2 linked regions of the Bradyrhizobium diazoefficiens genome follow. The protein of the gene in region 1 interacts with the protein of each later gene in a pairwise test. Links are inferred from orthologs where the notes say so. Each region holds a gene or a part of one and is shown on either strand. Other genes may lie near its edges.

Evidence for each region. The genes of interacting proteins can lie anywhere in the genome.
Region 2: the proteins of leuS (region 1) and ligA interact in binary tests that used the Escherichia coli proteins (3 or more experiments, as listed by UniProt). The link is inferred for Bradyrhizobium diazoefficiens from one-to-one orthologs.

What each region holds. Positions count from the first base shown.
Region 1 is NZ_CP067100.1:316,826-320,460, forward strand. What follows is about bases 82-3,311. They hold leuS (leucine--tRNA ligase), read right to left. Parts: upstream 2,919-3,311; coding sequence 282-2,918; downstream 82-281. Other genes in these bases: JJB99_RS01450 (LPS assembly lipoprotein LptE), read right to left, coding at 82-295; JJB99_RS01460 (GGDEF domain-containing protein), read left to right, coding at 3,195-3,311. Also shown: more of JJB99_RS01450, read right to left, coding at 1-81; more of JJB99_RS01460, read left to right, coding at 3,312-3,635.
Region 2 is NZ_CP067100.1:2,238,876-2,242,181, reverse strand. Bases 40-2,940 are described here. They hold ligA (NAD-dependent DNA ligase LigA), read right to left. Parts: upstream 2,617-2,940; coding sequence 463-2,616; downstream 40-462. Other genes in these bases: recN (DNA repair protein RecN), read right to left, coding at 2,686-2,940; JJB99_RS10585 (multidrug effflux MFS transporter), read left to right, coding at 40-298. Also shown: more of JJB99_RS10585, read left to right, coding at 1-39; more of recN, read right to left, coding at 2,941-3,306. UniProt on the Escherichia coli protein: DNA ligase that catalyzes the formation of phosphodiester linkages between 5'-phosphoryl and 3'-hydroxyl groups in double-stranded DNA using NAD as a coenzyme and as the energy source for the reaction.

The DNA of each region.
Region 1 (3,635 bases):
GCGACGATTTGCTGCTGTTGAACCGGATGTCCAGGCGGTGGGTCGGCGGCATGCCCGTGGCGCTGCCGTACAGCTTGAAGGCGAGGGCATTGCGGACCTCGACGCCGACGCGGGCCTCGCGGGAGGCATTCGCCTTGGCGATCGGCGGCAGTTCGATCCCCATCAGCTTCTCGCGCAGACCGGGGGTGCCGTCGCCACGCTCGGCATACATCGGCTGGAAGCAGCCAGCCGTCAGCGCCGCCAGTGCGGCGACTGCCAGCAAGCGCGCTGCGATGCGGATCCTAGCCGACAACATTCACGATCCTCTTGGGGACGATGATCACCTTGCGGACGGGCTTGCCGTCCAGGGCCAGTTTTACCGCATCAAGGGCCAAAACGGCAGCCTCGATTTCCGGATTCTGGGCCGCTGTTGCAACTGTGACCTCACCCCGCTTCTTGCCGTTGACCTGGACCACCAGGGTCACGGTGTCTTCAACCAGCAAATCGCGTTCGATTTGCGGCCAATTGGCCTCCGAAACCAGCCCGGAATGACCCAGCACCTGCCAGCACTCCTCTGCGAGGTGCGGCATCATCGGGGAGAACAGCTGGACCAGGATTTGGCTCGCCTCCCGGATCGCCCAAGCCAAATCTGGAGCAAGGTCAGACGCGGGCCGGCCGGCGCGCTGCAGCACCTCCGAGAACGCGTTGGCGAATTCGCGGATATGGGCGAGGCAGACGTTGAAGTGCAGCCGCTCGATCCCGGTGGTGACCTTGTCCAGTGCGCTATGGGCGGCCTTGCGCAGGGCGGTTGCGTCCGCCCCGAACGAGGCCGGCCGGGCCGCCGGCGCGGCCCTGCCAAGTTCGACGGAATCGTTCACCAGCCGCCACAGCCGCTGCACGAAGCGCGAGGCACCCTGGACGCGCTCGTCGCTCCAGATCACGTCGCGGTCGGGCGGGGAGTCCGACAGCATGAACCAGCGGGCGACGTCGGCGCCATAGGTTTCGATGATGTCGTCGGGATCGACCGTGTTCTTCTTCGACTTCGACATCTTCTCGATCGGGCCGATCGTGATGTCTTCGCCAGTCGCCATCAGAACAGCGCGGCGGCCATTGCCGCCGACCTCGATTTTGACCTCGGCCGGCTGCACATAGGTGCCGTCGGCTTTTTGATAGGTCTCATGCACCACCATGCCCTGCGTGAACATGCCGGCGAACGGCTCGTCCAGCGCAATGTGCCCGGTCGCCTTCATCGCGCGGGTGAAAAAGCGGCTGTAGAGCAGATGCAGGATCGCGTGCTCGACGCCGCCGATATACTGGTCGACCGGCAGCATCCGGTTGGCGACCCCAGGCGTCGTCGGCGCGTTCTCGTTCCAGGGATCGGTGAAGCGCGCAAAGTACCAGGACGAATCCACGAAGGTGTCCATGGTATCGGTCTCGCGCAGCGCCTTGCCGCCGCATCGCGGGCAGGTGACGTGCTTCCAGGTCGGATGATGATCCAGCGCGTTGCCCGGTTTGTCGAAGGTCGCATCATCGGGCAGCTTCACCGGCAGGTCGGCATCCGGCACCGGCACGACATCGCATTTCGGGCAATGGATCACCGGGATCGGGCAGCCCCAATAGCGTTGCCGCGAAATGCCCCAGTCGCGCAGGCGGAAATTCACCTGGCGCTCGCCGACGGGCGCGTTGCCGCGCAGCTCGTTCTCGAGACGCTTTGCCACCTCTTCCTTGGCCTGATCGATCGTCATGCCGTCGAGAAAGCGCGAATTGATCATGCGGCCGTCGCCGTCATAGGCGGTGTCGGTGATCACGAATGTCTTCGGATCCTGGCCTTCCGGGCACACCACTGGCGTGTTGCCGAGATGGTACTTGTTGACGAAGTCGAGGTCGCGCTGGTCGTGCGCGGGGCAGCCGAAGATGGCGCCGGTGCCGTATTCCATCAGCACGAAGTTCGCGACATAGACCGGCAGCTTCCAGCTCGGATCGAACGGGTGCACCGCGCGGATGCCGGTGTCAAAGCCCTGCTTCTCCGCGGTGTCGATGATCTCCTGCGCGGTGCCGATCTTCTTGATCCCGGCGATGAACTCCGCAAGCTCGGGGTTCTTCGCGGCGGCTGCCTGCGCCAGCGGATGATCCGCTGCGATCGCCATGAACTTGGCGCCGAACAGCGTGTCGGGACGGGTCGTGAAGACCTTCAGCTCGGTTTCGCCGGCCGGCGTCGTCGCTTGATCCAGTGCGAAGCGGATCAGCAGGCCCTCGGAGCGGCCGATCCAGTTGCGCTGCATCAGCCGGACCTTGTCGGGCCAGCGGTCGAGCGTATCCAGCGCGTCCAAAAGCTCCTGCGAGTACTTCGTGATCTTGAAGACCCACTGGTTCATCTCGCGCTGTTCGACCACAGCGCCGGAACGCCAGCCGCGGCCGTCGATCACCTGCTCGTTGGCGAGCACGGTCATGTCGACGGGGTCCCAGTTCACCTTGCGCTTCTCGCGCTCGGCGAGGCCCGCGCGCAAAAAGTCCAGAAACATCTTCTGCTGGTGCTTGTAATAGGAGGGATCGCAGGTCGCGATCTCCCTCGACCAGTCCAGCGACAGCCCGATCGAGCGGAGCTGCTTTTTCATCGATGCGATGTTGTCGTAGGTCCAGGCCTTGGGCGCGACCTTGCGCTCGATGGCGGCGTTCTCGGCCGGCAGGCCGAAGGCGTCCCAGCCCATCGGGTGCAGTACGTTGAAGCCCTTGGCACGCATGAAGCGGGCCAGCACGTCGCCGAGCGTGTAATTGCGGACATGGCCGATATGGATGCGCCCGGACGGGTAGGGGAACATCTCCAGCACATAGTATTTCGGCCGCGAATCGTCGTTTTTGGAGACGAAGATCGCCTGGTCGTCCCATTGGCGTTGCCAGCGCGGTTCGGCGTCGCGGGCGTTGTAGCGTTCGGAGGTCATGGAATCGTCGGTTTTCGTGAGTTCGGGCCGCCTGAAGAGGGCGGACTAGGCCATAGAAGTCCTCAAGGGGTCAATGGGTTGCCGCAAAGCCAGAATCCCGCTCGCTTCAAAGCCCCCGGTTCAATACGGGGCAGGCCTGACTTCAAGAACTGATTAAGGCGGGGGCTGCCAAGCTATCGGGGCCTGAGACCGGGATCTTTCCTCATGATCGCCAGCCCCTTCGACGAGCTCGACTATGACTACGCAGCGTCCGTCGCGCAGAAGGCCTTGCGCTGCATGGCGGCCGAACACGTGCCCGCCACGCCGGACAATTTCAGCGTCTGGTTCGCCTATTCGATGGGAGTTCCAAGCGATTTGCAGCGCGCCATCGATATTCTGATCGGCAACAAACGCAAGTTCGACGCGACCATCAATCGGGACCTGTTTTCGACCTATGTGGCCGCGCCGGACGGCTCGGCGGCGGCCCTTGCCTCCCAGCAGCTGCACGCGGTCATGGACGCCGCCCAGGTCTTCCTGGCAACGGCTATTGCCGACAATCATGCCCAGATGCGGGCGATCCACCATGTCGCTGATCAGGGCCAGGCCGGCTCCGATCCAAAGCTGCTCATCCAGCAATTGATGAGCGAACTCGCCAAGGCCGCCAGCCGCGCCGCGAAGCTCGAAGCCGGCTTCGCCGAGAGGACGCAGGAGCTCGATTCGATCCGGGAAACGCTGAGC
Region 2 (3,306 bases), 1.9 Mb from region 1 along the record:
CGGCAATGCCTTCGTGATGGCGAATTCCGCGGCCGGCGCCATCAGCATCCGCCCTGAAGCCGCCGGCACCGCCTCGGGCGCGATGGGCTTCCTCCAGCAGGGCATCGGCGCGCTGATGTCGCAATTCGGCGCCTATCTCGGTGGCCATTCCGCCACGACGCTGCCACTGACGTCGGCAGTGCTGGCGATCTCGCTGCTCTGCGCCTGCATGATGATCTTCGTCGTCCCCCGCCACGAGATCCTGGTGAGCGAGACGCTGATCGAGCAGGCCGAGGAGGAAGAGAGCGGGATGATGTAGCCGTCGCCGCGCGACGGCTGTCACGGTACGCTCGGTGTCATCCTCCACGAAAGCGGGGGATCCAGTACGCCGCGGCTTTCAATGAACTATAGTCGTCTCGGAGTACTGGATCACCCGGTCAAGCCGGACGATGACAGCGGAGTGAGTGGCGCACAGGCGGGACCTCACTCCCCGATCAGCTTCAGCCACTCATCTTCCGTCAGCACCTTGACGCCGTGTTTGTTCGCCTCCGCGAGCTTCGAGCCGGCGCCGGGGCCGGCGACGACGAGATCGGTCTTCTTCGATACCGAACCGGACACCTTGGCGCCCAGCCGTTCCGCGGTTACCTTGGCCTCGTCGCGCGTCATCTTCTCCAGCGAGCCCGTGAAAACGACCGTCTTGCCGGCGACGGCCGAGTTGCTCTTCGGCTTCTCGGCGTCGACGATCTCGACCTCTTTCGTCAGCCGCTCGACGATGCCGCGATTGTGATCCTCGCCGAAATAATCGGCGATGCTCTTGATCACGGTGTCGCCGATCTGGTCGAGCGCGTCCATGTCCGCCATCGCCTCCTCGTCGCCCTGCGCGACCTTCAGGCAGGCCTCGTGGAAAGCGTCCCAGGAACCGTAGCCGCGTGCCAGCGCCAGCGCGGTGGTCTCGCCGACATGGCGCATGCCGAGCGCATAGATGAAACGTTCCAGCGCGATTCTGCGCCGGCTCTCGATCGCGCCGAACAGGTTGCGCACCGAGGTCGCGCCGTAACCCTCGATCTCCTCGAGCTTGAGTTTCGAGTTGCGCTTCTCCAGCGTGAAGATGTCGGCGGGCTCCTTCACCCATCCTTCATCGAAGAAATACTGGAGCTGCTTTTCCCCCAAGCCGTCGATGTCGAAGGCGCGGCGCGACACGAACAGCTTGAGATGCTCGATCTTCTGATAGGGGCAGGCGAACTCGCCGGTGCAGCGGGCGCGCGAGCCTTCCTCGCCGGTCGCCGTCTCTTCGCGCGTGACGTCGGTGTGCAGCGGACACGGGCATTTCTTGGGAAAGCGGAATTCCTTCGCGGTCTTCGGCCGCTTGTCGAGGATGACATCGACCACCTGCGGGATCACGTCGCCGGCGCGCTGGATCACGACGGTGTCGCCGATCCTGATGTCGCGGCCTTCGCGTAAGCTCTCGCCCTTGTTGCCGATGCCCTTGATGTAGTCCTCATTGTGCAGCGTGACGTTCTGCACGATCACGCCGCCGACGCCGACCGGTTCGAGCTTGCCGACCGGCGTGAACGAGCCGGTGCGGCCGACCTGGATCTCGATGTCGCGCAGCACGGTCATGGCGCGCTCGGCCGGAAATTTATGCGCGATGCCCCAGCGCGGCGTGCGCGAGACGAAGCCGAGGCGCTCCTGCCAATCGATGCGATCGACCTTGTAGACGACGCCGTCGATGTCGTAGTCGAGTTTTGCGCGCTGCTCCTCGATCGAGTGATGGAACGCGAGCAGCTCTTCGACGGAGTGACAGAGCCTGGTCAGCGGATTGGTTTTGAAGCCGCAGCGCTCGAACCAGTGAATCATCCCGGTCTGTGTGCCCTCGGGCATCGCGCTCATCTCGCCCCAGGCATAGGCGAAGAAACCGAGGGGACGCGAGGCGGTGATGGCCGGGTCCTTCTGCCGCAGCGAGCCCGCGGCCGAGTTGCGCGGATTGGCGAAGATGGTGCCGCCTTCGGCCTTCTGCCGCTCGTTGAGCGCGAGGAAGGCCTTCTTGGTCATGTAGACCTCGCCGCGCACCTCGCAGATGTCGGGGATGTTGCGCCCCTTCAGCTGCTGCGGCACGTCTTCGAGCGTGCGGATGTTGGCGGTGACGTCCTCCCCTTCCGCGCCGTCACCGCGCGTCGCCGCGGTGACGAGCTCGCCGCCCTCGTAGCGCAGCGACATCGAGAGGCCGTCGATCTTCGGCTCGGCGGAGAAATCGATCTCGCCGTTGTCGAGCTTCAGGAAGCGCGCGATGCGGCCGGCGAAGTCGCGCACGTCCGCTTCGGCAAAGGCGTTGTCGAGCGACAGCATCGGAAGGGAATGACGAACCTTCTTAAAGCGCCCGGACGGCGCCGCGCCGACCTTCTGCGAGGGCGAGTCGGCGCTGACGAATTCGGGGAAGCGCTTTTCGATGGCGTTGAAGCGCTGGCGCAGCGCGTCGTATTCGGCGTCAGTGACGGTCGGTGCGTCCTCTTGATAATAGCGCCTGTCGTGCTCTTCGAGTTCGAGCGCCAGCCGCTTGTGCTCGACCTGGGCCTTCGCCTTGGTGAGCTCGGCGACATCGGGAAGCGGCGTTGCTTTGGATTTTGCTGCTCTGGCCATGGAGCTTGAATATTACAGACGCTGCGCGAGGGCAAAGGTGAGTTGGGTTTGGCGCCCGGACGCAGAAGCCTAAGCCGTTGCCGCCTTGAGCAGTCTCTCCGCGGCCGCCCTCGCCTCGGCCGTGATCTCCGCGCCCGCCAGCATGCGGGCGATTTCCTCGCGGCGGTGGTCGGCGGCGAGCGCGTTGACGCGGGTGGCGACGCGCTTGCCCTTGTCTAGGGCGTCCTTGGAGATGAGCAAATGCTGGTCGGCGCGGGCGGCGACCTGCGGGGCGTGGGTCACGGCCATCACCTGCACCTTGCCGGCGAGCCGCGCCAGCCGGCCACCGATCGCGTCCGCGACCGCGCCGCCGACGCCGGTGTCGATTTCGTCGAAGACAAGCGTCGGCGCCGAGCCGCGGTCGGACAGCACGACCTTGAGGGCCAGGAGGAAGCGCGACAGCTCGCCGCCGGAGGCGACTTTCATCAGGGGCCCCGGCCGCGTGCCCGGATTGGTCTGCACCCAGAACTCGACGCGATCGAACCCTTGTGGGCCCGGCGCTCCTTCGTCGGTCTCGACCTGGGTCATGAATTTGGCGCGCTCGAGCTTGAGCGGGGCGAGCTCGGCATTGACGGCCTTGTTGAGCTTCTCGGCCGACTTCTGCCGCGCCAGCGACAGTTTCTTGGCGGCAGCGGCATAGCGGCCATCGGC